DNA from 4 places in the Methylosinus sp. shoA genome. Region 1 is predicted to be linked to each of the others. Evidence: predicted binding sites of a transcription regulator. Region 1 holds the regulator's gene; each other region holds the start of a gene.
What was found. Region 1 encodes PhoB, which activates phosphate uptake and scavenging genes when phosphate is short. Its sites were predicted from a motif close to TGTCATNNANCTGTCAT; they were not measured.

Region 1 (7,434 bases):
CAGCCGGTGAGCGCCCAGGCGCTGCGCGCCATCGGGGCGGAACTGGTCGAAATCCATTGCCAGCACGACGATCGCGCGCTCGTCGATCCGAGCGCCCATCGCGCGCTCGTCGACGCCCATGGCGGCCTAGCGGGCCTAGCGGCCGAGACGCGCGCGCTACACGCGGCGCTGCAGAACGCGCGCAAAATGCTCGCGGAGGAGGAGGCCCGCGTCGCGGCGGCGCGCGCCGAGGCGGATTATCTGCGCCATGCGGTGGAGGAGCTGGAGGCGCTGGCGCCGCAGCGCGGCGAGGAGGCCGCGCTCGCCGAACGGCGCCAGTCCATGCAGCGGGCCGAGAAGGTCGCCGGCGATCTCCGCGACGCGCTCGCCGCCTTCTCCGGCGATCATTCGCCGGCGTCCGAGATCGGCGCCGCGGCGCGAAGGCTCGAGCGCCGCCTGACGCAGGCCCCGCAGCTGCTGGAGCCGCCGGCGCGGGCGATGTCGGCGGCGCTCGACGCGCTCGGCCTCGCCGAACAGGCGCTGGAGCGGGCGCTGGCCGACGCCGATTTCGATCCGCGCGAATTGGAGCGGCTCGAAGAGCGGCTGTTCGCGCTGCGCGGCGCGGCGCGCAAGCATCAGGTCGCGGCCGACGATCTCGCCGCTCTCGCCGGGCGTTTCGCCGGCGAGCTCGCGGCGCTGGACGCGGGCGAGGCCCGCATCGCCGCCCTCGCGCAGGAGGTCGAGCGCGCCGGCGCCGTTTATGCCCGCGCGGCGGAACGCCTGTCGGCGGCGCGGCGGGCGGCGGCGAAAAAGCTCGACGTTCTCGTCGACGCCGAATTGAAGCCACTGCGGCTCGACGGCGCGCATTTCCGCACCGAAATCGTCAGCGACCCGACGAGCGGCGGGCCGGACGGCTATGACCGCGTCGAGTTCTGGGTGCAGACCAATCCGGGCTCGCGGCCGGGCCCGCTGGTGAAGGTCGCCTCGGGCGGTGAGCTCGCGCGCTTCATGCTGGCGCTGAAAGTCGTGCTCGCCGACCGCGGCTCGGCTCCGACGCTCGTTTTCGACGAGATCGACACGGGCGTCGGCGGCGCGGTGGCCGACGCCATCGGCCAGCGCCTCGCGCGGCTCGCGACGCGCGCGCAAGTGCTGGCGGTGACCCACGCCCCGCAAGTGGCGGCGCGCGCGAGCCGCCATCTGCGCATCGCCAAAGGCGTGGCGGGCGGCGGCAAGGCGGCCAATGCCGGCCGGGTCGCGACCCGCGTCGCCGAGCTGGCGGCGGCCGAGCGCCGCGAGGAGATCGCCCGCATGCTGGCCGGCGCGACCATTACCGACGAAGCCCGCGCCGCCGCCGCGCGGCTGCTGGAAGGGGCGGGCGGAACGTCCTCCTTCTCCCGCTCTGCGGGAGAAGGCGGCCCGGCGTAGCCGGGTCGGATGGGGGCCGCTGCTGTTCGCGGAGCGGATGACGTTTTCGATATCGTTGCAGCGGGACGCGCCCTCATCCGACCTCGCTGACGCGAGGCCTCCTTCTCCGCGAAGCGGGAGAAGGAGCGCGCACGATGTTCTCGCCTTATCCATTCACATCCGGCGACGTCGCCTCCGCCGCCAGCGCGGCGAGCGCATCGCCGAGGCTCGCGGAGCTCTGCGCCTGCGAGCCGAGCCTTCGGATCGACACCGTGCGCTCGGCCGCCTCCTTCTTGCCGACGACGAGAAGGACCGGGACCTTGGCGAGCGAATGCTCGCGCACCTTATAGGTGATCTTCTCGTTGCGCAGATCGAGCTCCGCCGAGAGGCCGAGTTCGCGCGCCCCCGCCGCCACCTCGAGCGCGTAATCATCGGCGTCCTGCGTGATCGTGCAGACGACGATCTGCAGCGGCGAGAGCCACAGCGGCAGATGGCCGGCGTAATGCTCGATCAAAATGCCGGTGAAGCGCTCGAGCGAGCCGAACATGGCGCGGTGGATCATCACCGGCGTCTTCTTTTCGCTGTCCGGTCCGATGTAGAAGGCGCCGAAGCGCCCGGGCAGATTGAAGTCGACCTGCGTCGTTCCGCATTGCCATTCGCGGCCGATCGCGTCGCGCAGCGTATATTCGAGCTTCGGCCCATAGAAGGCGCCCTCGCCCGGATTGACGCCAGTCTCGAGGCCGCGGGCCTTCAACTCGTCCAGCACCTTGTAGAGCGCGGCTTCCGCCTTGTCCCAGGCCTCGTCCGAGCCGACGCGCTTCTCGGGACGCGTGGAGAGCTTCACCACCACATGGTCGAAGCCGAAGTCCTGATAGATCGTCAGGATGAGGTCGTTGATCTTCAACGCCTCCTCCATGATCTGGTCCTCGTTGCAGAAGATATGCGCGTCGTCCTGCGTGAAGGCGCGGACGCGCATCATGCCGTGCAGCGCGCCCGACGGCTCATAGCGATGCACGATGCCGAACTCGGCGATCTTCACCGGCAGGTCGCGATAGGACTTGAGCCCGTTCTTGAAGATTTGCACATGGCCGGGACAGTTCATCGGCTTCAGCGCGAAAATCCGCTCGTCCTCGGTCTTGGTGAGGAACATGTTCTCGCGATAGGTCTGCCAGTGGCCGGAGGTCTCCCACAAGGCGCGGTCGAGCACTTGCGGCGTGTTCACCTCCTTGTAGCCGGCGGCCTTCTGGCGCCGGCGCATATAGGAGACGAGCGTCTGGAACAAAGTCCAGCCCTTCTCGTGCCAGAAGATCGTGCCCGGCCCTTCCTCCTGGAAATGAAACAGGTCCATCTCGCGCCCGAGCCGCCGATGGTCGCGCCGCTCCGCCTCCTCGAGCCGATGCAGATAGGCGTCCAAGTCCTCCTGCTTGGCGAAGGCGGTTCCATAAATGCGCGACAGCATCGGATTATTGTGGTCGCCGCGCCAATAGGCGCCCGCCACCTTCATCAGCTTGAAGGCCGTTCCGATCTTGCCGACCGAGGGCATATGCGGGCCGCGGCAGAGATCGAGCCATTGCCCCTGGCGATAGATTCTCAAATCCTCGTCGCCGGGAATGGATTCGATCAGCTCGCGCTTGAAGGCCTCGCCCTTGGCGGTGAAATAGGTCTTGGCCTGATCGCGCGTCCAGACCTCCTTGGTGATCGCGGCGTCGCGCGCGACGATCTCGCGCATCTTCTTCTCGATGAGCGGGAGGTCGTCGGGCGTGAAGGGCTCGGCGCGATGGAAATCGTAATAGAAGCCGTTCTCGATCACCGGGCCGATGGTGACCTGCGTGCCGGGGAAAAGCTCCTGCACGGCTTCGGCCAAGAGATGCGCGCAATCGTGGCGGATCAGCTCCAGCGCGCGCGGATCTTCGCGAGACACGAATTCGATCTTCGCGTCGCGGTCGATTCTGTCCGCGAGGTCTCGCAGCTCTCCGTCGAGCGCCATGGCGACGCTGCGTTTGGCGAGTGAGGGGGAGATGCTCTTGGCGACATCGAGGCCGGAGACGCCCGGCTCGAATTGACGGGACGCCCCGTCGGGGAAAGTAACGGCGATCATGTCTTCTCCTTTGCGCCCACTCGCCGATACGAATCGGCGTAAGTCGCGGAAATCCGGGCGAAGCCCGAACGCGCCCTGATTAAGAGCCTGCGCCGCGCTTGGCAATGGAAAAGGGCCGCGGAGCGGGAGCGCGCTGGGGCAGAATGCCACAGTCGCAAGGCGCGATCGTCGCCATTAAATCACAGACTGACGATGTGGAAGCGGCTCGCGGTCGGAGCGGCGAACGCCCAAGGTCGCGCACAATCGCAGGCAGGGAGGATCATATGAATCCGATATCGAAACGGAAAGGGACCATCGCCGCCGCCGCGCTGCTGCTGGCGATCGGCGGAACGGCGGCGGCGCAGCAAGGCGACGCCGCGCCGGGACAGGGCATGTCCGGCCATGACCATGGCGGCGGCGAGCGCCATGGCGGAATGGGTCATGGCGGCATGGGTGGGATGGGCGGAATGGGCCATGGCGGAATGATGCATGGAATGGGAGGCATGAACCACGGCGGCATGAGCCATGGCGATGCGGCCGGAGCCCCGGACGCCGAGCAGCCGGGCGAGGATCACGTGACGCACGGCGGCGGCATGAAGATGAAACATCTCTGCGGCGCCGGAGAGCATATCGAAGGCCGGCTCGCCTATCTGAAGGCCGAGTTGAAATTGACCGACGCCCAGGCGACGCAATGGAACGCCTTCGCCGACGCCTATCGCTCGGCCGGAGCCAAGGCGGCGCAATATCGCGCCGCCGCGAAGGACCATGAGATGCCGGCCGGCGTGCTGGAGCGGCTCGGCATGATGGAGCGCGACATGACCGCCCATCTCGATGCGGTTCGCGCGATCAAAGCGGCGGCGGAGCCTTTGTTCGCGGCGCTGAGCGACGAGCAGAAGAAGACCGCCGAGGAGGCCATGACCGGCGTGATGAAGCTCGGCATGGGCAAGCACTGAGCGGCGCAGCGGCTTTGTCGCGACTGCACGGCGCGGCCGCCGCTTTCAGCTGCGGCCGAAGGTCTCGTCGAAGGAATAGCCCGTTCCGCGCACCGTGCGGATCGGGTCCTTCTCGCGGCCGCGGATGATCGCCTTGCGCAGACGGCCGACATGCACGTCGACGGTGCGCTCGTCGATCTCTGCCGAGAGGCCCCAGACGCTGTCGAGCAATTGCGCGCGCGAGAACACGCGGCCGGGCTTCTCCATCAGATATTCCAGCAGGCGGAATTCGGTGGGGCCGAGATGAATCTCGCGGCCGGCGCGCTTCACCCGGCGTGTCTCGCGGTCGAGGTCGATGTCGCCGGCCACGAGGCGCGTCGCGACGCGCTCCGGGCGCGCGCGGCGCAGCAGCGCATGCACGCGCGCCATCAGCTCCGGCGTCGAGAACGGCTTCACCACATAATCGTCGGCGCCGACCGAGAGGCCGCGCACGCGCTCGTTCTCGTCGCCGCGCGCGGTCAGCATGATGATCGGCATGGTGCGCGTGTCCTCGCGCGCGCGCAGGCGCCGGCAGATCTCGAGGCCGGAGACGCCCGGCAGCATCCAATCGAGAATGACGAGATCGGGGAGCGATTCCGACAAGCGGATCTCCGCCTCGTCGCCCCGCTCGACATGCTCGACCTGAAAGCCCTCCGCCTCGAGATTATAAGCGAGCAGCAGAGCGAGCGCCGCCTCGTCCTCGACGACGAGAATACGCGGCGCCCGGTCGTTGGGCGTCTCGCGCGACGCCGAGACGCGGACTTCGTTCATGGCGTCTGCTCTTTCGCCTCGCCGGCCGGCGTCGCGGGCTTGCCGCCCTTGGGCCGCTCGGTCGGCATGGATTCGCCGGTGACGAGATAGACGATGGTCTCGGCCACATTGGTCGTGTGGTCGCCGATCCGCTCGATATTCTTCGAGCAGAACAGCAGATGCGTGCAGAAGGAGATGTTGCGCGGATCCTCCATCATGAAGGTCAGGAGATCGCGGAACACCGAATCTTCGAGCGCATCGAGCTCCGTGTCATTGGCCCAGACCGCCTTGGCCCGCTCCACGTCGCGCTGCGCATAGGCGTCGAGCACGTCCTTGAGCTGGAGCGAGGCGACCTCCGCCATCGTCTTCAGCCCGATGATGGCGCGCGGCACGCGCGCTTCCGACAGAATCTTCACCGTGCGCTTGGCGATGCTCTTGGCGAGGTCTCCGACGCGCTCGAGATCGGCGGCGATGCGCATCGCCGCGATGCACTCGCGCAGATCGACCGCGAGCGGCTGCCGGCGCGCGATGGTGAGAATGGCGCTCTCCTCGATCTCGCGCTGCAGCGCGTCGAGCCGCGTGTCGGTCGCGACGACGCGATGCGCGAGCTCCGTGTCGAAATTGGCGAGGGCGTCCATCGCCTCGCCCAGCATTTTCTCGGCGATGCCGCCCATCTCGGCGATGCGGCGGCCCAGCGCCTCGAGGTCCCGGTCGTAAGAACTGACGATATGTTCGCTCATGGTCTCGTCCTCATGTGCGTCGGGCGCGCGCGTCAGCCGAAGCGGCCGGTGATGTAGTCCTGCGTCTTCTTGCTCTGCGGCGCGGTGAACAGCGTGTTCGTCTCGCCGAATTCGACGAGATCGCCGAGATACATGAAGGCGGTGAAATCCGAGACGCGGGCCGCCTGCTGCATGTTGTGGGTGACGATGGCGATGGTGTAGCGCTCCGACAATTCGTCGATCAGCTCCTCGATCTTCGCGGTGGAGATCGGATCGAGCGCCGAGCAGGGCTCGTCGAACAGGATCACGTCCGGCTGAATGGCGACCGTGCGGGCGATGCACAGGCGCTGCTGCTGGCCGCCCGAGAGGCCGAGGCCGCTCGAACCGAGCTTGTCGCGCACCTCGTCCCACAGCGCCGCGCCGCGCAGCGCCGCCTCGACGCGGCCGTCCATCTCGCTGCGCGAGAGCTTCTCGTAGAGGCGGATGCCGAAGGCGATATTGTCGTAGATCGACATGGGGAAGGGCGTCGGCTTCTGGAACACCATGCCGACGCGCGAGCGCAAGAGGTTGAGGTCGATGCCCGGATCGAGGATGTTCTCGCCGTCGAGCAGCACCTCGCCCTCGGCGCGCTGCCTGGGATAGAGGTCGTACATGCGGTTCAGCACGCGCAGCAGCGTGGATTTGCCGCAGCCCGACGGGCCGATGAAGGCCGTCACCTTATTGGTGTAGAGCGGCAGCGAAATCTTCTTCAGCGCATGCGACTGGCCGTAATAGAAGTCGAGATTGCGCACCGAGACCTTGGTGGAGGCTTTGGTTTCGATCACCGGCATGGCGGTCATTTCTGCTTTCCTCGGCTGCTGAGCGCGCGCGCTGTGATCGACAGGAGAAGAACGGCGATCGTGACCAGCAGGGCGCCGGTCCAGGCCAGCTGCTGCCAATCCTTGTAGGGCGAGAGCGCGAATTGGAAGATGACGACGGGAAGGCTCGACAGCGGCGCGTCGAGGTTCGTGCTCCAGAATTGATTGTTGAGCGAGGTGAACAGCAGTGGCGCCGTCTCGCCGGAGACGCGGGCGACGGCGAGCAGCACGCCGGTGACGATGCCGGATTTGGCGGCGCGATAGGCGACGCGCAGCAGCATGTGCGAGCGCGGCAGGCCGAGCGCCGCCGCCGCCTCGCGCAGCGGACTTGGAACCAGCAGCAGCATGTCCTCCGTGGTGCGCACGACCACCGGCACGACCAGAACCGCGAGCGCCAGCGCGCCGGCGATGCCGGAGAAATGCCCGACGCGCGCCACCACCACGGTGTAGACGAACAGGCCGATGACGATCGACGGCGCGCTGAGCAGGATGTCGTTGATGAAGCGCACGATCGTCGTGAGCATCGAATAGCGGCCGTATTCGGCCATGTAGGTGCCGGCCAGCATGCCGAGCGGCGTGCCGATCACGACGCCGATGACCGTCATCATCAGCGAACCGACGATGGCGTTGAGCAGGCCGCCGGAAGAGCCCGGCGGCGGCGTCATCTCGGTGAAGAC
Region 2 (7,434 bases), 1.3 Mb from region 1:
ACCGCCTCGGCGACGAGCCGCGTCTTGGCGCGATTGAGTTCGTCCGCGCCGACTTCCTCGGCCGCGAAATCGGCGAGCGCCGCGTCCAACGCTGCATCCAACTGTTCGAGCGTCACCTCGGGGGCAGGGGTCGCGAACACCCAGAGACGCGTGTCGTCGACCGCCGAGCCCATGTAATAGGCCCCGGCGTTGACCGCGACCTTCTGCTCCACCACCAGCGCGTCGTAGAGCACGCTCGACGGACCGCCGCCGAGCACATGGGCGAGCACTTCGAGCGCTTCCGCTTCGCCGGGCGCCGCCGTCGTGTAGGAGGGCACGAGAAAGACGCGCTCATGCGTCGGCTGCTCGACCTTCTCGTCGGCGAGCGTCACCAGGCGATGGGCGCGCGGCTCCGGCTCCCGCGGACGGCGGCGTGCCGGCGCGTCGGCACGGGCGGGGATGCGGCCGTAGGTTCTTTCGGCGAGCGCGACGACGGCGTCCGCCTCGACGTCGCCGGCGACGATCAGGATCGCATTCTCCGGCGTGTAGAAGCGATGGTAATAGGCGAGCGCGTCCTCGCGGCCGAGCGTCTCGATCTCATGGCCCCAGCCGATGATCGGCGTGCCATAGGGGTGATGCGGGAATAGCGCCGCCTGCACGGCTTCGTCCAGCTGGGCGGAAGGGTCGTTCTCGGTGCGCATGCGGCGCTCTTCGAGCACCACGTCGCGCTCGGGGCCGACCACCTCGTCCGAAAGCACGAGATTGGTCATGCGGTCGGCCTCGAACGCCATCAGCGTGCCGAGATGCTCCTTGCCGATCCGCTGGAAATAAGCGGTGTAGTCGTAGCTGGTGAAGGCGTTCTCCTGGCCGCCGAGCTCGGAGACGAGATTGGAGAATTCGCCCTGTGGATGCGCATGCGTTCCCTTGAACATCAGATGCTCGAGGAAATGGGCGATTCCCGACTTTCCGAGCGGATCGTCGGCGGAGCCGTTGCGATACCAGACCATATGCGTGACGACCGGCGCGCGGCGGTCCGGGATGACGACGATGTCCAGCCCGTTGGCGAGGCGCGTGTGGACGACGCCGGCGGCGCTGGTCTCGCCCGTGGCGGAGGCGTGAATCCTAGCGGCGTCGGTCTTGGCCGCGCTTCCCTCAGCGAGGGCTGGCTGTGTCATCTGCGTTAGGTCCTTCCTGAATCGCTGGCGACGCGTCCGTCTCGGAGCGCCTCGATTTCGCGCCGAGAGAAAGCGCCAAGAGAAAATGGCGCCAATCGGCTGCGAGCGCTGCGACGTGAGCATTCGGCCTATATAAGCGCGAAAGCGCGCCGTGTCAGGCGCCGCCGGCCGCTTTGCCGACCGGGCTGGAACGCGAAAGGGCGGCCCGAAGGCCGCCCCCGCGTCATTGCCGTCGTTGCGAAGGTTTCGTTACGCGATTCTGCCGCCGCCCTTTTTCGTGATGGCGACGACCGAGGGACGCGGCGGGACGCCGTCCTTGAAGTCGGGCCAGCGGGTCGACGGATTGGAGAAGGTTCCGCCTTCGCCCGGATGCTGGATCGCGACGAACAAGGTCTCGAGGTCCGGCGTGAAGCGCGGCCCGCAGAGCTCGGCGCCGAGCGGGACGCGGTAGAAGTGCTTCGCCGTCCCGCGCGCCGCGCCGGCGGTCTCGAGCGCCCACAGTCCATCGGCGCGTCCCGTCGAGCTCGCGTTCTGGCCGTCCGTCGCCACCCAGAGCCGGCCCTTTGCGTCGACCGCCACATTGTCGGGCATGCCGAACCAGCCGTCCGCCGTCGTCGCGGGATTGAAGCTCGCTCCGACCGCCGGATCGAGATGATTGCCGCACTTCACCAGGACGTTCCAGGTGAAGGTCGTCCCGGCGTGATCGCCGTCGTCCGGCTGGAGCTCGATGATATGGCCGTAGGCGTTGTTCGCGCGCGGATTGGCGGCGTCGACCTGATCCTGCGTGCGCCGGGTGTTGTTGGTCAGAGCGACATAGACCTTGCCGGTCTTCGGGCTGGCCTCGACGTCCTCGGGACGGTCCATCTTGGTCGCGCCGAGAAGATCCGCGGCGAGACGCGTATTGATCAGGATATCGCCCTGATTCGCGAAACCGTTGGCCGCGGTCAGCGGACCGCGCCCGTGAACGAGCGGGAGCCAAACGCCCCGGCCGTTGGCGGAGAATCTCGCCACATAGAGCACGCCGTGGTCGAGCAGATCGCGATTCTTGGCCCGGTCCAGCGTGTCGACCCGGCCGCGGGTCACGAATTTGTAGATATAATCGAAGCGCTCGTCGTCGCCCGAATAGATGACCACCCGGCCGTCGCGGTTCACGACCGTCTCGGCGCCTTCATGCTTGAAGCGGCCGAGCGCGGTGCGCTTGATGGGAGTGGAAGTCGGGTCGAAGGGATCGATCTCGACGACCCAGCCGAAGCGATTGGCTTCGTTGGGCTCCTTGGCGATGTCGAAGCGGTCGTAGAAGTTGCCCCAGGCATAGGCGTTGCCCGGCACGCCCAAGCGGCGGAAGCCGGCCTCGTTGGGATGGCCGGTCAAGGACGACGAGGGATCGATGAAATAGCCGTTGAAATTCTCCTCGCAAGTGAGCCATGTGCCCCACGGCGTGACGCCGCCCGCGCAATTGTTCAACATGCCGCGGACAGCGGCGCCAGTCGGGTCGGCGCTGGTCTTCAGCTTGTCGTGGCCCGCGGCGGGACCCGAAAAGCGCATCGACGTCGTTCCCGTGATGCGGCGCGCATAGACGCTGTTCGCGACGACCTTCCACCGGCCGCCGGCCTTCTTCACTTCGAGGACGCTGCCGCCATGCGCCACGATCTCGACGTCGACGATCTTCTTCGTCACGGGCGTGGGCTTCGCGAACATCAGCTCGGAGTTCGTGTATTCGTGATTCACGACGAGAAGGCCGTGATCGCTCGCGCCGGAGCCGCCGCCCCATCCGAAATCGCGGTGACGCGGATCGAGCGGGATATAGCCGATGAAGTCGTTGTTATAGCCGAACTGCTTCGCCTGGGTGGCCGCCGACAGATTCTTGGGGTCGAACGCCGGCGCGCCGGCGACGACCTTGTCGCCCCAGCGGACGAGAATATCGGCGTAATAGCCTTCCGCGACGAGGTGCCGCACGCCGAGGCCGGCTTTCACCTCGGGGAAATTGAAAGACGGGGTCGTCGAGACCGCCGCCAGAGCGTGCATCGGCTCGATCGCCGCGATCGCGGAAACCGCCAGGAGACCCTTCGCCAGGTCGCGGCGCGACATCCGCTCGGCGATGATGTCCCCCATCGTCGGATTGTCGCTCCGATTTGCGCCGATATCGTCGGAGAGCTCGCCCGGCTTGACGCTGCGAGAGAAATTGGAACCGTCAGTCATGAAACGCCCCCTTCGCCACATTGGCTGTCCGGGCGGATACACGGCTTCGATGAAGTCGAGATGACATTCGAATTGTTTTGAATCTCGAGAGCGAAGCGCCGCCTCCGGCGCGCGGCCTTCCCTCGCCGGCCTTCGCGGGTGTATTCAAGCGGCGTCCATGCGCCGGCCGACCAGCGGCGCCAAGTCCGGGTGCCTCGATGTCGGACGCCGGCGAAACGCCGAACAGCTTCAAGCGGCTCGCCTTCCTCTCCTCGGGCACGCCGGAGGCCGACGAGGCGCGCACGCGGCTCGTCGCCAAATATGGCGACGTGCCGCCCGAGGACGCCGATTGCATCGTGGCGCTCGGCGGCGACGGGCTCATGCTGCGCACGCTGCATCGGTTCATGGGAGCGGGCAGGCCCATCTACGGCATGAACCGCGGCTCGGTCGGCTTCCTGATGAACGAATATCGCGAGGGGAATCTGCGCAAGCGCATCGCCGGCGCCAAGCCTTCGATCGTCCATCCGCTGCTGCTGCGCGCCACCAACACCCATGGCGACGAATTCACCGCCCACGCCATCAACGAAGTATCGCTGCTGCGGCAGAGCTCGCAGATCGCCAAGATCAGAATTCTGGTCAACGGTCAGGAGCGCATGCCGGAGCTCGTCACCGACGGCGTGCTGGTGGCGACGCCCGCGGGCTCGACCGCCTACAACCTCTCCGCCAACGGCCCGATCCTGCCGCTCGACGCGCCGCTGATGGCGCTCACGCCCATTTCCGCCTTCCGTCCGCGGCGCTGGCGCGGCGCGCTGCTGCCCGATGTCGCCAAGGTGCGGCTCGAGGTGCTGGAGGCCGAGAAGCGCCCGGTCTCCGTCGTCGCCGACCACGACGAGTTCCGCGACGCTCTTCGCGTCGATGTCGAGATGGATCATGGAACCGATCTGATCCTGCTGCACGATCCCGGCCATTCGCTGGAGGAGCGCATTCTGCGGGAGCAGTTCGGTTGACGGCGGGCGGAGTGGAGGCGTCGAAATGCATCAGCGACGGATATTGTTCGCCCTCGCCGTTCTGGCGGTTTCCTCGGCCGCCTCGCTCGCGCAGCAGCGGCCGCACGGCGGCTTTCCGGGCGGGGCCGGCCGAGCGCCCGAGGGGCAGGACGCGGTTCTCGCCACGGCGAGCGAATGGGGCGGCGCGCAGGGCGTCTACACCTGCGAGCAATGGCGGCAATATCTGCAGCGCATGTACAACGTCGCCGACAAGCGCCGCCGCGGCTTTTTCGACGCGCGGGATTTCGAGACGGTGCGCCGCATCAGCCCGGTTTTCCGCAGCGCGAGCTTCGATTATTTCGACATGGCCGGCAAGGGCAAGGTGACGAAAGAGGAGTTCCTCGCCTTTCCGAGCCCCTTTTTCGAGCGCTACGACAAGAGACGGACCTGCCGCGTCACGCAGGAAGAGATCGCCCGGGCGCGCACGCCCGCCGGCGCCGGCGGGCAGCAGCCGTCGGACAGCGGGCCGGGATTTCCGGGCAAGGGACGTGGAGGATTCGGCGGCGGCTATGGCGGCGGCGGCTTCGGACGCTGAGGGCGCGCTCAGCGCGGATCGGCGCGCCATTTCGGCGCGTCGGGCGCGGTGAAATCGAAGGTCCAGAGGAACGGCCGCAGCGCATTGACGCCGAGGATCAGCGGCGCGTCGCGCCCGAGCGCGCTACGCAGCGGGCCGAAATCATAAGCGATCACATAGAGGTCGCGCAGCGCGCGCCCCTCGCCGAGATCGATCGCCGCGATCTTGTAGAGCTTGGCCGAGAGCGCCGCGCCGCCGGCGTCGCGCGCATGCGCCTTCTCGCGCACGGGCTTGAACAGCGATTTGTGACGCTCGACGAAGCGGCGGTCGACCGCCGAGAGCTCCGCTCCGCTGTCGATCAGGCCGATCGCCCTGGTCCGGCCGAGCCGCGCCTCGACGCCGACCAGGCGCCCGCCCGGCCCGAGGCGGCGCAGAGGCGCGAGCGGGCCCGCGGCGCCCGGAAACGCCATGCGCCCTCCCTCGAGATCGAGCGTGAAGCGGGCGTTGCGGAAGAAATCGAGCCCGAGCAGATCGTCGCCGGCGCTCTCCTCGCAGCGCGTCACGACATATGTCGCCCGGCCGATGTTGTTTCCCTGCTCGGCCACGAGCTGCACATTCTGCGCCTCGACATCCTCGCAGCGCGTCGTCAGGCCGGAGGCCGCCTCGGACTCGCTGCGGCCGACGAGCGGGAGCTGCGCGTTCCAGGGCGCGACGCGCAAGCGCGTGCTGGAGGCGCCCGTGTCGAGGCGCATCGTTCCGAGCACATTGCCGAAGCGCGCCGAGACATGGACGCGGCCGCCGCCGTGCTCGCCGTCCGTCACGGCGAGGGCGACGACGGAGCCTTCGGCGGCGAGCGCCGGCCGGCTCGGCGCGGCGAGGCAGGCGAGCGCGGCGACGACGGAGCGAAAGAGAGTCATGGCGAAAATCCCGGCGCGAAGTCCGGCGACAGTTTCCGCCATTTCGGCGCATCCGCAAACGGTCGCCGGAGCTTTTGGCGTCCGCCGCCCCATGGTCACGTTTTCGCCGTTGATTTCGTTCGAGATGACGGCCGACGCCGCGCCGCGCCGGCGCGATCACGGAGACAGCCATGGGCATCAGAACGGCAAGAACACTCGCAGGCGCTCTCGCGCTCGCTCTCGGGGCCGCGCCGCTCGCGACGGCGACGCCCGCCGAAGCGGGCGATCCGGGTGCGGCCATCGCCGCGGGGATCGGCGGCTTCGCGCTCGGCGCCCTCGCCGGAAGCTCGGCGCGACCGGCGCCTCCGCCGCCGCCTTATTATGGCGCGCCCGCCTATTATCCGGCCCCCGCCTATGAGGCGCCGCCACCCTATCGCTGCTGGCGCGAGCGTCGCCCGATGTTCGACGAATATGGCGTCGTCATCGGCTATCGCCGGGTTCGCGTCTGCGAGTAAGCCGGACGCCGAGGGCGAGCGCCCCCTCCTCACGTGAAATTTCGCTGCGCCCTTGCGGAACGCACCGCGAACGCATAGAGTCGCGTTCATGATTTGTTTATGAACGCTCGTCACTATGCGCCGCGCCGCGGTTCGGCGCCACCGGGGGCCACGCAATGCTGACCAAGAAACAAAGCGACCTGCTGCGCTTCATCCATGAGCGCTTGAAGGAGACCGGCGTGCCGCCCTCCTTCGACGAGATGAAGGACGCGCTGGATCTGCGCTCGAAGTCCGGCATTCATCGGCTGATTCTCGCCCTCGAGGAGCGTGGCTTCATCCGCCGCCTGCCCAATCGCGCGCGCGCTCTCGAGGTGCTGCGCCTGCCCGAATCGGCGACGCCGCGCGCCGCCGCCCGCGGCGGCAAATTCTCCCCTTCCGTCATCGAGGGCGCGCTCGGCCGCGTCCGCCCGATGGCCGAGCGCGCCGAGAGCGAGGCCGATCAGCAGGTCGCCGTGCCCGTCATGGGCCGCATCGCCGCCGGCACGCCGATTTCCGCGTTGCAGAACCGCAGCCACACCATCGCCCTGCCGTCCGATCTGCTCGGCAGCGGCGAACATTTCGCTCTCGAAGTGCGCGGCGATTCGATGATCGACGCCGGCATTCTCGACGGCGACGTCGTCGTCGTGAAAAAGCAGGACAGCGCGGAGACCGGCGACATCGTCGTCGCTCTCATCGACGACGAGGAGGCGACGCTGAAGCGGCTGCGCAAGCGCGGCGCCTCCATCGCGCTGGAGGCGGCCAATCCCGCCTACGAGACGCGCATTTTCGGCCCCGATCGCGTGCGCATCCAGGGCCGGCTCGTCAGCCTGCTGCGGAAATACTGACGCAGCCGCCGCAATCGCGCCGCCACGATCTCGCCGCCCTTTTTCGCCATCGTCCGAGTTCCCGAGCCGGCGCCCGCCGCTGCTTCGCGCTGCGGCGCGGCTTTCCGTGGGCGCGTGCTCTGCCTGGACTGGACAATGTCGCATTCGACCGGCCTTTCGCGCGAGCTCGACCGCTTGAAGATGGGCGTGCGCCGCTGGCGTCTCGCCTTGCGTGGACTCTCTCGCGGCTGGATCGCTGCGATGCTCGCGGCCGCCGCTCTCGCTCTCG
Region 3 (7,434 bases), 2.3 Mb from region 1:
CCGCGCTGACACGCTCGGCACCTTCCAGATCGAATCTCGTGCGCAGATGTCGATGCTGCCGCGCCTCGAGCCCCGGACCTATTACGACCTCATCGTGCAGGTCGCGATCGTGCGGCCCGGCCCGATCCAGGGCGACATGGTGCATCCCTATCTCCGGCGCCGCGAAGGCCTCGAGCCGGTCCATTATCCCAAGCCCGAGCTGGAGAAAGTGCTGGGAAAGACCTTGGGCGTGCCGCTCTTCCAGGAACAGGCGATGCGCGTCGCCATCGAATGCGCCGGCTTCACGCCGGGTGAGGCCGACTTGCTCCGCAAGTCCATGGCGACCTTCAAGCACACGGGCGGCGTCAGTTCGTTCAGGACCAAGCTCATCGAGGGAATGGTCGCCAACGGCTACGATCGCGACTTCGCCGAACGAATGTTCAAGCAGCTAGAAGGCTTCGGCAGTTACGGATTTCCGGAAAGCCACGCGGCCTCTTTCGCGCTGATCGCCTACGCCTCGGCCTGGCTCAAATGCAGGCACCCGGACGTGTTCTGCGCGGCGCTCCTCAATTCGCAGCCTATGGGCTTCTACGCCCCCGCCCAGATCGTCAGGGACGCGATCGAGCACGGCGTCGATGTTCGGCCAGTCTGCGCCAATGCTTCGCGCTGGGACTGCACGCTGGAGCCGACCGATGACGAGGATCGTTTCGCCGTCCGTCTGGGCCTGCGCATGGTCAAAGGTCTCACGAACGCCCACGCCGCTGCGATCATCGCTTCGCGCGCCGACCGGCCTTTCGCCTCGATCGACGATCTCTGGCGCCGCGCCGGCGTGCCCTCGACCGCGCTCGTGAGGCTCGCCGAGGCCGACGCCTTCCGTCCGACCCTGGGCGCCGTCCGCCGCGAGGCCCTGTGGGCGATCAAGGGTCTCCGCGACGAGCCGCTGCCGCTCTTCGCCGCCGCTGCCGCCCGCGAGGAGAAGATCGCGCCCGAGGCGAATGAGCCCGCCGCGGCGCTGTGGCCAATGACGGCAGGCGGCGAAGTCGTCGAGGACTACGGCCATGTCGGGCTCACGCTCCGCGCGCACCCATTGTCATTCCTACGCGAGGATCTTCGACGCCGGCGCATCGTGACATGCGCGGAAGCGATGGCGGCGCGCGACGGCCAATGGCTAGAGGCGGCCGGTCTGGTGTTGGTGCGTCAAAGACCCGGCAGCGCCAAGGGCGTGCTGTTCATCACACTCGAGGACGAGACCGGCATAGCGAACCTCGTCGTCTGGGCACAGACCTTCGAGAAGTTCCGCCGTGTCGTGATGGGAGCCAGCATGCTGGCCGTTCGCGGACGCGCTCAGCGTGAGGGGGAGGTGGTCCATCTGGTTACGCAGCAGCTCGCCGATCTGTCGGCCGATCTAGCAACGCTGGGCAGCCGCGACGTGCCGTTTCCGCCGCCGCACGGGCATGGCGACCAAGTTACGGCGGGTGGCGGTCCCGACCCGCGTGAGCTGCCCCCGAAAGGCCTGCGCACCCGTGACATCTACATTCCCGATCTGCACATCGACACGATCAAGGTGAGGGCGCGCAACTTCCGCTGATACATCATGCCACACGGCTCTCCAGCGCTGCGTCACCCGGTCACCATTCGCGCCAGCGCCAGCGCCTCCCTCCTGACATCGACCGGCGCAAGCATTGGGTCGCCGCGCTCGACGGCGACCGTCAGGGCGACTCTCTCGGCTGCGGCGGCGTGCAGTCCGCGCAGCGACTCGCCGGCCTCGAGCGTCTGGTAAGCACGAAGGCCGAGGCCCATGCGCCCGGCCATCTCCGCTTGCGTCAGTCCGAGGCGTTTCCGTAGCGCCGCCAGCTCCTCATTGGTCATTGGCATTTCCGTCGGCCCGGCTTATCTTCCCCTTCGGAAGCGGGATGAGGCCTTCGCCCCACCCCGCCCCCTCCGGTTTAGAAGGAGATGGCGATGCTCACTCGCCATCTCCCCCACCGGAGTGTCACCGTGAGCTTGATGCTCATTGTCACACTCCAGGTCGTCGAGCAGAATTGCCCGACACCCTGTTTATACGAAAAAACTGCACGTCATGCAATAATGACACGCAGTTTTTTCGTTTTTTTTAGCGCTGATTTTTCCGACGATCTGCGCTTCTTCTGGCTCGCGCGCCGAAATGATCGGCGGCGCGACGACCTCGGAATGATTCTCGCGAGAATCGATGACGACGAACGGCAGGCGCGCCACCTCCCGGCGGTCGAGCAGTTGCCGGATGGACGTGCGCACAGGATGCGCACAGGATTGGCGGAACAGAACGTGAAATATCATCGCCGAAAACCGCTGGAAATCGGCGGCGTTCGTTGCCGCGAAAGCGCTCATAACGGTCTGGTTGCAGGTTCGAGTCCTGCCCGGCCACGCGGAGCGCCCGTCCGGATATCCGACGAGGACGGGAGTTCCGCGAAAAATCCCGCTGCACGGTGGTAGCCTTACCGCAAGCTTCTGTTATATCGAATGAAATTGCGCGTCAGTGCTGCGGCTTGGGAAGCTGTCGTTCTACCACTGAACTACGCCCGCCTTCGGCCTGAACCGCTTCGCTTGTATAGGATTTTTCCCTGGCCGGAGCAAGGCGCAGTGGGCCGCCGCCGCGCGCGGACGAGCCCGCGGCATAAGCGGGAAATGATCGATAATTCGTTTAGAATCGAGCGCTTCCCCAACGATTTTCGTAACCGCCGCGACGTCGTTCCCCCTTGCGGGACGCGGGCTTTGTGTCACACTTCCTTCGTCCTTCTGTCTTGGAGACGAAACCAAAGGAGGCGCCACTATGTCGCTACAGGGTCATCTCGTCGAGCTGGAACGCCGTCACGAGGCGCTCAAGAAAGAAATCGAGCAGGAGCTGAACCACCCCCGACGCAACGAAATCAAGATCCACGAGCTCAAACGAAAGAAGCTTCAGCTCAAGGACGAGATCGTCAAGCTGCGGCACGGCGCGACATTGCACTGACGACGCCCGGCTTATTTCCGAAATAGCGCCCGAGGCGGAGAGCGATCTCCGCCTTTTTGTATCTCGACCCCGAACGATCGCGCCGGGCGCCACGCTTGCTTCTTCGCCTCGTCCCGCCGACGGTCAAAACCCGCAGGCCCATCTTCCCGAAGAGGCGCTCCTCATGCCGTTCTCCCCGCGCTATCGCCCCGCGCCTCTGCATTCGACGCTGGGCGACGCATTGTTCGACCTCGTCGAGCCGGCGCGCTTTCCCCGCCATGTCCTGCGTTATCGCAATCGGCGCGCCGCCGCCCGCGTCGGGCTCGACACGCTGACCGACGACGAATGGATCGCCCATTTCGGCCGCTTTGAGCGGCTTCCCGAGAATTTTCCCGAGCCCCTCGCCTTGCGCTATCACGGCCATCAATTCCACGTCTATAATCCGGACATCGGCGACGGTCGCGGCTTCCTGTTCGCGCAATTGCGCGACGCCGAAGACGGCCGGCTGCTCGATCTCGGCACCAAGGGCAGCGGCCGCACGCCCTGGTCGCGCCAGGGCGACGGAAAGCTCACGCTCAAGGGCGGCGTGCGCGAGATTCTCGCCACCGAGATGCTGGAGGCGCTCGGCGTCGACACGTCGAAGAGCTTCAGCCTGATCGAGACCGGCGAATCGCTCTATCGGGGCGACGAGCCCTCCCCCACGCGCTCCGCCGTGCTGGTGCGGCTCTCCCATTCCCATATCCGCATCGGCACCTTCCAGCGCCTCGCCTTTCTCGACGATCAGGCGGCGATGACCCGGCTCGTCGATTATAGCGTCGCCCATTATTTCCCCGAGCTCGCCGAAGCGCCGGCGGAGACCCGCGCCGGGGACTTCCTGGAGCGCGTCGCGGCGCGGGTGGCGCGGCTCGGCGCGCGCTATATGGCGGCGGGCTTCGTGCACGGCGTGCTCAACTCCGACAATATCAACATCACCGGCGAGAGCTTCGACTACGGCCCCTGGCGCTTCGCGCCGCGCTATGATCCGCAATTCACCGCCGCTTATTTCGACGACGGCGGACTCTACGCCTTCGGCCGCCAGCCGGGCGCGCTCGGCTGGAATCTGACGCGCCTCGCAGAAACCCTGCTGCCGCTCGTCGGCCTCCCGCGGGCGCAAAAAATCCTCGGGGATTTTCAGCCGATCATCCAGCATGAGTTTCGGCTCGCTCTGCTCGACCGGCTCGGCTTGGCTCCGGCGAACGAACCGGAGGCGGAGACGGCGCTGGCCAAAGGCCTGCTCGAATTTCTCGGCAAGTCGCAGGTGGGCTTCGAGCAGACCTTCTTCGACTGGCGCGGCGGCCTCGTGAGCCGCGAGCGCGCCGCGCGCAGCCCACAGGCCGCGCTCTATGACGCGCCGGAGTTCGGCCCGCTGCACGAGGCGCTGGCCGCTCATGAAGCCGCGCCCGCGGCCAATCTCGACCATCCCTATTTCCGGCGCGAATCGCCCTGCACGATGCTGATCGAGGAGGTGGAGGCGATCTGGACGCCGATCGCCGCCGCCGACGACTGGAGCGCGCTCGACGCCAAGCTCGCCGACATCGCCCTGATGCGTGACGCCTATGGCTGTGGCCTGTCGTGATATGGCTTGAACAGGGGGCCCCCGGCGGGCGATAATCGCGCGCTGCGACTCGGCCGCCGCAGGGCGAGAGCGGGCGCGGCTCCGGTCGGTGTGGTGGCGAATGGTCGATGAGCTCAGCGAAGTCGAACGCGCGGCGATCCAGATGGAATTGGAGCGCGTGCGCCTCGAGCACCACGACCTCGAAGCGGCGATCGACGCGCTGATCGCCGTCGGCGCCGCGGACCAATTGCAGATCCAGCGGCTCAAGAAGCGTAAATTGCTGCTGCGCGATCGCTTGGCCTTTCTCGAGGATCAGCTCACGCCGGACATCATTGCCTGACGGACGGCGCCGCACGACTCGGTCCGCGCTCGTGCCGGAACGAATTTCTTCCGATCCGTTCATGCGCGACAGACACATGCGGACGGCTCGCATGACGCATGTCCGGGCGAATGCGCCCGAGCGTGGCGAAGATCGCCTCATCCTCGATGATAGGGATGGCCGGAGAGAATCGTCATCGCGCGATAGATCTGCTCGGCGGCGAGGATGCGCACGAGCTGATGCGGCAAGGTCATCCCGCCGAAAGAGAGCGCGGCCTGCGCCCGCTCGCGCACGGAAGGAGCCAAACCTTCGGCGCCGCCGATGGCGAAAGCGAGCGCCTTGACGCCCCTGTCGCGTTCGCTCTCGAGCAGGCGGGCGAAATCGGCGCTGGTCGCGGCGCGCCCGCGCTCGTCGAACACGACGAGGCCCGCGCCCGGGGGCAGAGCGGCGATGAGGCCCGAACCCTCCTGCGCCATGCGCTCGGCGGGGCTGCGGGCTCTGCTCTCGTCGATCTCCTGCAGATCGAGTCCGGCGAAGCCGAGATTGCGCATGGCCGAGATGCGCGCCGCATAGCGCGCGTAAATCTCGCGCTCGGGGCCGGCCTTCAGCCGCCCGACACACAGAAGTCCGAAACGCATCGGCCATCGCAGTCATTCGCGCGGCGCGAATGACGCCCCTGCTCCTCGAGCCGACCTCCTGCGCGTCAGACGACGCGCAGCTCCGTCGGGCGCGCCCCGCCCCACATCTTCTCGAGATTGTAGAACTGGCGCACTTCCGGACGGAAGATGTGGACGATGACGTCGCCGGCGTCGATCAGCACCCAGTCGCACTGCGGCAGCCCCTCGACGCGCGGTGCGACGAGTCCGGCTTCCTTGCAGGCTTTGAGCGCCTTGTCGGCAATAGCGCCGACATGCACGGTCGAACGGCCGCTCGCGATGATCATGTCATCGGCGATGGTCGTCTTTCCGCGCAGATCGATGGAGATGACGTCCTCGGCCTTGGCGTCTTCGAGGCTCGACAGGATCTTCGGCGTGATGGAGCCGGAGAGCGGGCCGTGCGGCCCCGCGGCCGGCCGGGACGGCGAGCGCGCCGCCCCTTCGAGAGCACTTGTCGTCAGCTTGCGACCCTCATGTTTCGCGGCGCTGGCGCCGCACTCACAAGATGAGCCGTTTTCAGCACGATTGCAACCATCTATATGCAATAGTCACGCCCGAGCCGCGGAGCGCCGGGCGTACGCAAAAAAAACCCGGCCTATGGCCGGGTTTTGAAAGGCGGTCCGGGCCCATCGTGAGGTGGGAGGAACCTCGAAGCCGGGACGATTGAGAATCCTATCCGATTCCTCCCGGCCGCGCGCGGCATATTTCGTCCTTTTTGTCCAGAGCGTAGGCGCTCGCAGCGCGTCTACGGCCCGGGTCGCGCCGCCGTCGCACGCCGACGCCAGCGCGGGCGCACCGGCAGCTTTCGCCAATTCAACGCGCTAGATTCTGTGGCGCCGACGGCCGACGGCTTTGTCACGCCACTGTGACTAAAATGTCACGGTTCTCGACTTCTTGCATCAAGGAATGAGAACCAGCGCCCCGGTCGTGCGCCGCTCCTCCAGATCGGCATGGGCGCGGGCGGCGTCGGCCAGCCGATAGAGCGTCGGACGTTCGAAAAAGAGGTCGCCCTTTTTCACCGCGCGCACCACGTCCTTCGTCATTTCCTCGAGATCGGCGCGGCGCGCGATATGAGTGAACAAGGAGGGACGCGTCGCGAACAGCGAACCCTTCTGCGACAGGAGATTGATGTCGAAGGCGTCGATCTTTCCCGAGGCCGAGCCGAAGCTCACGAACAGGCCGAAGGGCCGCAGACAATCGAGCGAGGCGGGAAAAGTGGCGCGGCCGACGCCGTCATAGACGACGTCGCAGAGCTTGCCCTTGGTGATCTCGCGCACCGCCGCGGCGAAATCCTCGCTGCGGTAGAGGATGGCGTGCTCGGCGCCGGCGGCGCGGGCGATCTCGGCCTTCTCCTCGTCGCCGACAGTGGCGATCACATGGGCGCCGAGCGCGCTCGCCCATCGGCAGAGCAACTGGCCCATGCCGCCGGCGCCGGCGTGCACCAGCAGCCGGTCGCCCTTCTTCACCTTGTGGGTCCGCCTCAGCAGATATTGCGCGGTGAGGCCCTTCAGCATCATCGTCGCGCCGGTCTCATAAGAAAAGGACTTCGGCAGCCTCACCAGCGAACCGGCCGAAATGTTGCGCACCTCCGCATAGCCTCCGAGCGCGCCGACATAGGCGACGCGATCGCCGACCTTCGGCCGGTCTACTCCCTCGCCGACGGCGATTACATCGCCCGCGCCCTCGAGGCCCGGCGTATAGGGCAAGGCCGTCGGATAGGCGCCCGTTCGGTAATAGACGTCGATGAAATTGACGCCGATGGCGCGCTGCACGATTTGCGCCTCGCCCGGCCCCGGCGGCGTCGGCTCGACTTCCTCGAGACGCAGGACCTCCGGTCCGCCGAGCTCATGCACGCGAATAGCTTTCGCCATGACCGTCTCCGAAACAAGCTCGTCAGCCGGAGAGGCGTGCGAGCAGA
Region 4 (7,434 bases), 410 kb from region 1:
TCCGGCGGACGCGGTGTAGATTGCCCACCCATGAACAAAGCGCAAGCAATGGGCGAATCGGAGCCGGCGCGGATCGGCTGGCCGTCCGACGGGCGCGGCGGCGCGATTCTGCGCGCCGCGCTCGGCGGCCGCTCGATCGTGCTCGTCGGCATGATGGGTTCCGGCAAGACCTCCATCGGCCAGCGTCTCGCGCAGCGGCTCGCCCTGCCGTTCAAGGACGCCGACGCCGAGATCGTCGCCGCCGCCGCGGGCATGTCCATCCCCGATATTTTCGCCAAATATGGCGAGGCGCATTTCCGCGATTGCGAGCGGAGGGTCATCGCGCGGCTGCTCGCCGGCGAGCCCTGCGTGCTGGCGACCGGCGGCGGCGCCTTCATGGACGAGGGAACGCGCGAGCGGATCAAGGAGCGCGGCGTCTCGATCTGGTTCGACGCCGCGCATGACGTGCTGCTGCGCCGCGTGCGCCGCAAGGGCGATCGTCCGCTGCTGCAGACCAGCGATCCGGCGGCCGTGCTGCGCCGCCTGATGGACGAGCGCTATCCGGTCTATCGGCAGGCGGATATCGCCGTGCTGTCGCGCGACGTCGCGCATGAGGTGATGGTGGAGGAGACTTTGGCGGCGCTCTACGGCTGGGCGAAGGGCGAGCCGGAGAGCGCGGCCGCGACGGGGCTCTCGCGTTTCATGACCTCGCGGCCCCCGCCGCGCGCCATCGAGCCGCAGACCGTGCCGGTCGGCCTCGGCGAGCGCGCCTATGACATCGTCATCGGCGCCGGGCTGCTGGATCAGGCCGGCGACCACATCGCCCGCGTCGCGCCGGGCGCGGCCTGCGCCATCGTCACCGACGCCAATGTCGCGCGCCTGCAGCTGCCGGTGCTGCGCCACAGCCTGGAGACGCGCGGGATTCGCACGAGCGTGATCGTCGTCGAGCCCGGCGAGGGATCGAAGTCCTTCCCCGTGTTCCAGCGCGTCTGCGAAGAAATTCTCGAGGCCAGGATCGAGCGGCGCGACGTCGTCGTCGCGCTCGGCGGCGGCGTCGTGGGCGATCTCGCGGGCTTCGCCGCGGCGAGCGTCAGGCGCGGATCGCGCTTCGTGCAGATTCCGACGACGCTGCTGGCGCAGGTCGATTCCTCTGTCGGCGGCAAGACCGGCATCAACACGGCGCAAGGCAAGAATCTCGTCGGCGCCTTCTATCAGCCCTCTCTGGTGCTGGCCGACGTCGACGCTCTGGCGACCTTGCCGCTGCGCGAGTTCCGCGCCGGCTATGCCGAGATCGTCAAATACGGCCTCATCGACGATTTCTTCTTCTTCGAATGGCTGGAGAGCAACGCCTCGGCGGTGTTCGCGGACCGCGCCGCGCGCGTCGAGGCGATCTCGGTGAGCTGCCGCGCCAAGGCGAAGATCGTCGCGCGCGACGAGACCGAGCAGGGCGACCGCGCGCTGCTCAATCTCGGCCATACGTTCGGCCACGCCTTCGAGCGGCTCGTCCATTACGACAGCGGGCGCCTCGTGCATGGCGAGGGGGTCGCCATCGGCCTCGTCTGCGCGCTGCGCTTCTCGGCGCGCCTCGGCATGTGCAGCCTGCAGGAGGCCGAGCGTATCGAGCGCCATCTGACGCGCGTCGGCCTGCCGACCCGCATCCGCGACATTCCCGGCTGGCGCGACGACGCCGACGCGGTGCTCGACGCCATGTTCCAGGACAAGAAGGTGGAGAAGGGCGCGCTCACCTTCATCCTGCTGCGCGGCATCGGCCGCTCCTTCGTCGCAAAGGGCGTCGATGTGGACGCCGCGCGCAGCTTCCTCAAAGACGAGATCGCGCGCGAGTAGCTCATGCACGGCGGCGCCGACACCGGCCTCGACATCGACATCTGGCTCGCCTCGGCCATCGTGCTGCTGTGTGTTCTGCTGTCGGCCTTCTTCTCCGCCTCCGAAACGGCGCTGACCGCCGCCTCCCACGCGCATATGCACGCGCTGGAGAAAGAAGGCGACCGGCGCGCGAGCCTGGTCAATCGCCTGCTGCGTCACCGCAATCGCATGATCGCGGCGCTGCTGCTCGGCAGCACGCTCGTCAATATCGGCGGCTCCGCATTCACCACCAGCGTGCTGGTCTATCTGACCGGTGAGAGCGGCGCGATCTACGCCACCATCATCATGACGGTGCTGCTGCTGGTGTTCGCCGAGGTGCTGCCCAAGACCGTGGCGATCAATCATCCGGACCGCCTGTCGCTGCGCGTCGCGCGCGTCATCAATGTCTTCGTCGCCGTGTTCGGCCCGCTGCTCGTCGCGGTCGAGGCCTTCGTGCGCGCGGTGCTGAAGCTGTTCGGCGTCGAGATCGGCCATGGGCGCACGCTGCTCTCGCCCTATGACGAATTGAAGAGCGCCGTCGACATTCTGCACGAGGAGGGCACCGTCGAACGCAATTGGCGCGACATGTTCGGCGGCGTGCTCGATCTGCAGGTCCTGCATGTCGGCGATGTGATGATCCACCGCACCAAGATGCGCACGATCGACGCCGATCTGCCGCCCGAGCAGATCGTGCGCGAGGTTCTGGCCTCGCCCTTCACGCGCATGCCGCTCTGGCGCGACCGGACCGATAATTTCATCGGCGTCGTCCATTCGAAGGATCTGTTGCGCGCGCTCGACGCCGCGCATGCGGATTTCTCCAAGCTGAACATCGACGACATCGCGCTCGAACCCTGGTTCGTGCCCGAATCGACGACGCTCGAGGATCAACTGCAGGCCTTTCTGAAGCGCAAGACGCATTTCGCGCTGGTCGTCGACGAATATGGCGAGGTGATGGGTCTCGTGACGCTCGAGGATATTCTCGAGGAGATCGTCGGCGACATTCGCGACGAGCATGATCTCGCCATGCAGGGCGTGCGTCCGCAGCCGGACGGCTCCGTGCTGGTCGACGGCGCCGTGCCGGTGCGCGATCTCAACCGCGTGATGGACTGGAGCCTGCCGGACGAAGAGGCGACGACCATCGCCGGCCTCGTGATCCACGAGGCGGCGGCGATTCCCGAAGCGGGCCAAGTGTTCAATTTCCATGGCTTCCGCTTCGAAGTGATGCGCAAGATGCGCAATCGCATCACCGTGCTGAAGGTGACGCCGGCCGAGGCCGCCAAGCCGGCGTCGTGAGGGTCCAAGGCGCGCCTCGGATTGCGAGACTCACGCGTTTCTCCTTCTCCCGCGAGCGGGAGAAGGGTGCGCCCTTCGTTAACGGAAGAATCTAACGGATCAGCGGCTTTCCGTCCGCGTCCTTCAAATTCTCGCTCCAGCTCTTTCGGATCAGCGCGATCACATTGGAGGGCATCGGCTCGTAATCGAGCTCCTCCGCCGCCGCGCCGCCCTTGACGAAAGCCCAGTCGAAGAATTTCAGCGCGACGCGCGCCGCCTCCGAATCTTTCGGCGTCTTCGGCAGAAGGATGAAGGTCGCGGCGGCGATCGGCCAGGATTGCGCGCCGGGTTGATCCGTCAGCAGGCGGAAAAATCCCGGCGCATGCGCCCAATCGGCATTGGCCGCGGCGGCGCGAAAACTATCCTTGCTCGGGGCGACCACCTTCCCGTCGTGATTGACCATATGAACGACGGTCAAGCCGTTCTGTTTCGCATAGGCGAATTCGACATAGCCGATCGCGCCCTTGGCGTTGGCGACATTATTGGCGACGCCCTCATTGCCCTTGGCCCCCATGCCGAGCGGCCATTCCACCGCGACATTCTCGCCGACCGTCTCCTTCCATTTCGCCGAAGCGCGGGAGAGATAATCCGTGAAGCAGAAGGTCGTGCCCGATCCGTCGGAGCGATGCACGACGACGATCGGCTGCCGCGGCAGCTTCGTTTTCGGGTTGAGCGCAATGATGGCCGCATCGTCCCAGCGGGTGATCTCGCCGAGATAGATGCGCGCGAGAGTCGCGCCGTCGAGGACGATATCGCCGGCAGCGATTCCATCGAGGTTGACGACCGCGACGACGCCGCCCGTCACCTGCGGCCATTGGATCAGGCCGGCCGCGTCGAGCTCGGCGGCGGTGAGCGGCTGGTCGGAGGCGCCGAAGGTGACCGTGCGGGCCTTCACCTGCCGAATGCCTCCGCCGGACCCGATCGACTGGTAGTTGACCCGATTGCCGGTCTCGTTGCTGTAGCTCTGCGCCCACCTGGCGTAGACCGGCAGCGGAAAGGTCGCGCCGGCTCCCGAAATATCGAGGGCGAGCGCCCGTCCGGCGACGACCGCCGTCGCCAGCAGGGCGCCCGCGCCCCGGGCAAAATCGCGAATTCGCATGCGAGCTTCTCATTTTTCGCGAGCGATCGAAATGATACGGCGCCGAGGGACCCGATACGAGAACGGGAGCCCTTCGGCGTCTGTCATCTTTTCGTCACACGGCCGCTTGTCTCACGGCCTCGGGCAAAACGCCATGCCCGAGGCCGCCGAACGCCCGATCGCCGACCGGGGCGAGGAAAAAGTTGTTCTTTTCCGTGAGCTTTCCTATTGTATTCAGGAACGTGCCACAAAACGGAGCGGGATCGCGCGGCGATGAAGGACGACATGCGGATCGCCGAGGTCGATCGGGCGAGGGACGTTGCGCGCAGGCTGCGCGGCCGGCTCATCGCCGCAGGCATGCGGCCGACCCGCCAGCGCGTGGCGCTGGGCGAACTGCTGTTTCGCGCGGGCCATCGCCATGTGACGGCGGAGAAGCTCTATGAAGAGGCGCTCGCCGCCGAGCTGGCGGTCTCGCTCGCCACCGTCTACAACACGCTGCACCAGTTCACCGACGTCGGTCTCCTGCGCGAGATCGCGGTGAACGGCGCGCGCGTCTATTTCGACACCAATGTCAGCGAGCACCATCATTTTCTCATCGAGGACGGCGACGCCCTGGTCGATATTCCGGGCGCCGAGGTCGACGTGGCGAATCTGCCCGCGCCGCCGCCCGGGATGCGAATCACGCGCGTCGACGTCATCGTGAGATTGGCCGAGGACGAGGACGCGGACGCGGACGGCGCGCCCGCGCGGGAGGGCGCTTCGACGTGAGCATCGAGTTCGAGCGGGTCGTGCCGATCGTCCGCATCTTCGACGTGGCCAAAGCCCATGAGTTCTATCTCGGCTTTCTCGGCTTCGTCGTCGACTGGGAGCACCGCTACGGCGAGAACTTTCCTCTCTACACGCAGGTTTCGCGCGGCGCTCTGCGGCTGCATCTGTCCGAGCATGCGGGAGACGCGACTCCGGGCGGCGCCGTCTGCGTCTATATGACCGGAATCGCCGAGCTCCACGCGGAGCTCTCGGCCGGGAACTACCGCTATATGAAGCCCGCCCTCGCGGACGAAGGCGGGCGTCTCGAGCTCCAGGTCGTCGACCCTTTCGGCAATCGAATCCGTTTCATGGAGCTCACGGAGCGATAGCCTCGCCCGCATGGGCGTGAGCTTCGGCTTCAATCGATCTTCTCGCCCGGATAGACGCCCCAGAGATTTTCCTGCTTCACATAACCGTCGAAGCCGTCGCCGGAGACCCGGCACCAGCTCCCGTCGCACAGGCGCAGATTGGCGATGACGCCGGGCGAGAGCCGGACGAGCGGAGTCCGCCGGTCGCGGGCGTAGGCGAGCGCGGGTTCCTTTTTCCAAGGGGCGACGAGCGCCGTGCGGCGGCCGGACAAAAGCGAGTGCAGCACCCATCCTTCCGTGCCTTCGGAGTCGCGGATCTTGCGCCAAGTCTCGAATTCGGCGGTGATCTCCACCGGCAGGCCGGCGCGCTCATAGACCCAGAGGGTCGGATGCTCCTTGCTCGGGCCCTCGTGCAGATTGACCCGGTCCGACTTCAGGCTCACGAAGCGCGGGACAGCGAGGCCGGAGACCGGGCCGATCTGCTGCTGCGCCGCGGTCCCGCCGGCCCACGCCAGCACGGCGGCGAGCGCGAGAGCGGCGGCGCGGCGCGCGCCCGGTCCGGCGTTTCGCGGGCGGAGGATCGGCGATTCGGGCATTGTCTGCGTTGTCCTCGCGAAGGCTTCCTATCGGCCGGAGCGACGCCTCGTCTTGTCTTTGTCCCGCCATCTGATAGGAAGCTTTGAGGGAAGGCGGCGCGGGCGGCGAAACGGTCTTTTCATCCATCGTCGTTAAGGCCAGGTTGAAGAGACGGTTTTTCGTTCCGAAAGCACGGCTGTGGCCCGCCGCGTGGCGAGCATAGTCGGGCGAGGCGGGAGGACGAAGGGGAAGATGGCGAAAAAGAAGCCGCTCGTCGTGGTGACTCGTCGGCTCCCCGAGGTGATCGAGACGCGCATGTGCGAGCTGTTCGACACGCGTCTCAACGTGTCGGACCGTCCGGCGACGCGCGAGGAGCTCGTCGAGGCCGTGCGCACGGCGGACGTGCTGGTGCCCACCATCACCGACCGAATCGATTCCGGCCTGATCGGTCAGGCCGGCGATCAGCTCAAACTCATCGCCAATTTCGGCAATGGCGTCGACCATATCGACGTCGCCTCGGCATTGCGGCGGTCGATCACCGTCACCAACACGCCGGGCGTCCTCACCGAGGATACGGCCGATCTCACCATGGCGCTGATCCTCGCCGTCGCGCGCCGGCTGGTCGAGGGCGCGCGCACCATTCCGGACGGCGCCTGGGCCGGCTGGTCGCCGACCTGGATGCTCGGCCACCGCATCACGGGCAAGCGGCTCGGCATCGTCGGCATGGGCCGCATCGGCCAGGCGCTGGCGCGCCGTGCGAGCGCCTTCGGACTGTCGATCCACTATCACAACCGCCGCCGCCTGCCGGCCGAGATCGAAGACCAGCTCGAGGCGACCTATTGGGAGTCGCTCGACCAGATGCTGGCGCGCATCGACATCGTGTCGATTCATTGCCCGCATACGCCGGCGACCTACCACCTGCTCTCCGCGCGCCGGCTCAAGCAATTGCGTCCGCACGCCATTCTGGTGAACACGGCGCGCGGCGAGATCGTCGACGAGAATGCGCTGATCCGCATGCTCGAGGCCGACGAGATCTCCGGAGCCGGGCTCGACGTGTTCGAGCACGAGCCGGCCGTATCGCCCAAGCTCTTGAAGCTCGCCAAATCCGGCAAGGTGACCCTGCTCCCGCATATGGGCTCAGCCACCAACGAAGGCCGCGTCGACATGGGCGAGAAGGTCATCATCAACATCAAGACCTTCATGGACGGGCATCGCCCGCCCGACCGCGTTCTGCCCAGCATGTTGTGAGCTCCCGCGACGCGGCGCGCGGCGCATCGCAAAAAAAGCCATACCCGGCATGCAGCTTGCGCAACAGCGATTTGGGAAGAAGGATCGAGGAATGAAGAAAGTTCTGACCGCCCTGCTCATCGGCTTTTCGACATTCGGGCTTCTCACGGCCGCCGAAGCGAAGGGCAAGCGCGAGCCGGCGGCCAAGGAACAGAAAGAGGAGGAGGGCGAGCAGCAGGAGCAGCAGATCCTGACCTACAAGCC

Region 2: the regulator PhoB is predicted to act here: its motif matches at 3,403-3,419, upstream of AC6IW9_RS09050 (PhoX family protein).
Region 3: the regulator PhoB is predicted to act here: its motif matches at 2,734-2,750, upstream of AC6IW9_RS14730 (YdcH family protein).
Region 4: the regulator PhoB is predicted to act here: its motif matches at 4,355-4,371, upstream of pstS (phosphate ABC transporter substrate-binding protein PstS).

The regions. Positions count from the first base shown of each region.
Region 1 is NZ_AP046091.1:729,963-737,396, forward strand. Features, by position in the region: gene recN (DNA repair protein RecN) at 1-1,404, shown strand, start outside; gene thrS (threonine--tRNA ligase) at 1,550-3,481, opposite strand; gene AC6IW9_RS03400 (Spy/CpxP family protein refolding chaperone) at 3,745-4,413, shown strand; gene phoB (phosphate regulon transcriptional regulator PhoB) at 4,459-5,202, opposite strand; gene phoU (phosphate signaling complex protein PhoU) at 5,199-5,921, opposite strand; gene pstB (phosphate ABC transporter ATP-binding protein PstB) at 5,954-6,739, opposite strand; gene pstA (phosphate ABC transporter permease PstA) at 6,736-7,434, opposite strand, start outside.
Region 2 is NZ_AP046091.1:2,006,383-2,013,816, forward strand. Features, by position in the region: gene AC6IW9_RS09045 (M16 family metallopeptidase) at 1-1,154, opposite strand, end outside; gene AC6IW9_RS09050 (PhoX family protein) at 1,404-3,353, opposite strand; gene AC6IW9_RS09055 (NAD kinase) at 3,551-4,339, shown strand; gene AC6IW9_RS09060 (EF-hand domain-containing protein) at 4,365-4,913, shown strand; gene AC6IW9_RS09065 (hypothetical protein) at 4,922-5,809, opposite strand; gene AC6IW9_RS09070 (hypothetical protein) at 5,980-6,303, shown strand; gene lexA (transcriptional repressor LexA) at 6,459-7,166, shown strand; gene AC6IW9_RS09080 (AsmA family protein) at 7,302-7,434, shown strand, end outside.
Region 3 is NZ_AP046091.1:3,226,684-3,234,117, reverse strand. Features, by position in the region: gene AC6IW9_RS14745 (error-prone DNA polymerase) at 1-1,567, shown strand, start outside; gene AC6IW9_RS14740 (helix-turn-helix domain-containing protein) at 1,600-1,848, opposite strand; gene AC6IW9_RS14735 (hypothetical protein) at 2,038-2,346, opposite strand; gene AC6IW9_RS14730 (YdcH family protein) at 2,789-2,968, shown strand; gene AC6IW9_RS14725 (protein adenylyltransferase SelO family protein) at 3,132-4,562, shown strand; gene AC6IW9_RS14720 (YdcH family protein) at 4,663-4,881, shown strand; gene rlmH (23S rRNA (pseudouridine(1915)-N(3))-methyltransferase RlmH) at 5,019-5,498, opposite strand; gene rsfS (ribosome silencing factor) at 5,564-6,061, opposite strand; gene AC6IW9_RS14705 (quinone oxidoreductase family protein) at 6,416-7,387, opposite strand; gene AC6IW9_RS14700 (YebC/PmpR family DNA-binding transcriptional regulator) at 7,410-7,434, opposite strand, start outside.
Region 4 is NZ_AP046091.1:319,085-326,518, forward strand. Features, by position in the region: gene aroB (3-dehydroquinate synthase) at 31-1,824, shown strand; gene AC6IW9_RS01505 (HlyC/CorC family transporter) at 1,828-3,135, shown strand; gene pstS (phosphate ABC transporter substrate-binding protein PstS) at 3,227-4,273, opposite strand; gene irrA (iron response transcriptional regulator IrrA) at 4,526-5,020, shown strand; gene AC6IW9_RS01520 (glyoxalase superfamily protein) at 5,017-5,388, shown strand; gene AC6IW9_RS01525 (SH3 domain-containing protein) at 5,418-5,963, opposite strand; gene AC6IW9_RS01530 (2-hydroxyacid dehydrogenase) at 6,196-7,191, shown strand; gene AC6IW9_RS01535 (META domain-containing protein) at 7,283-7,434, shown strand, end outside.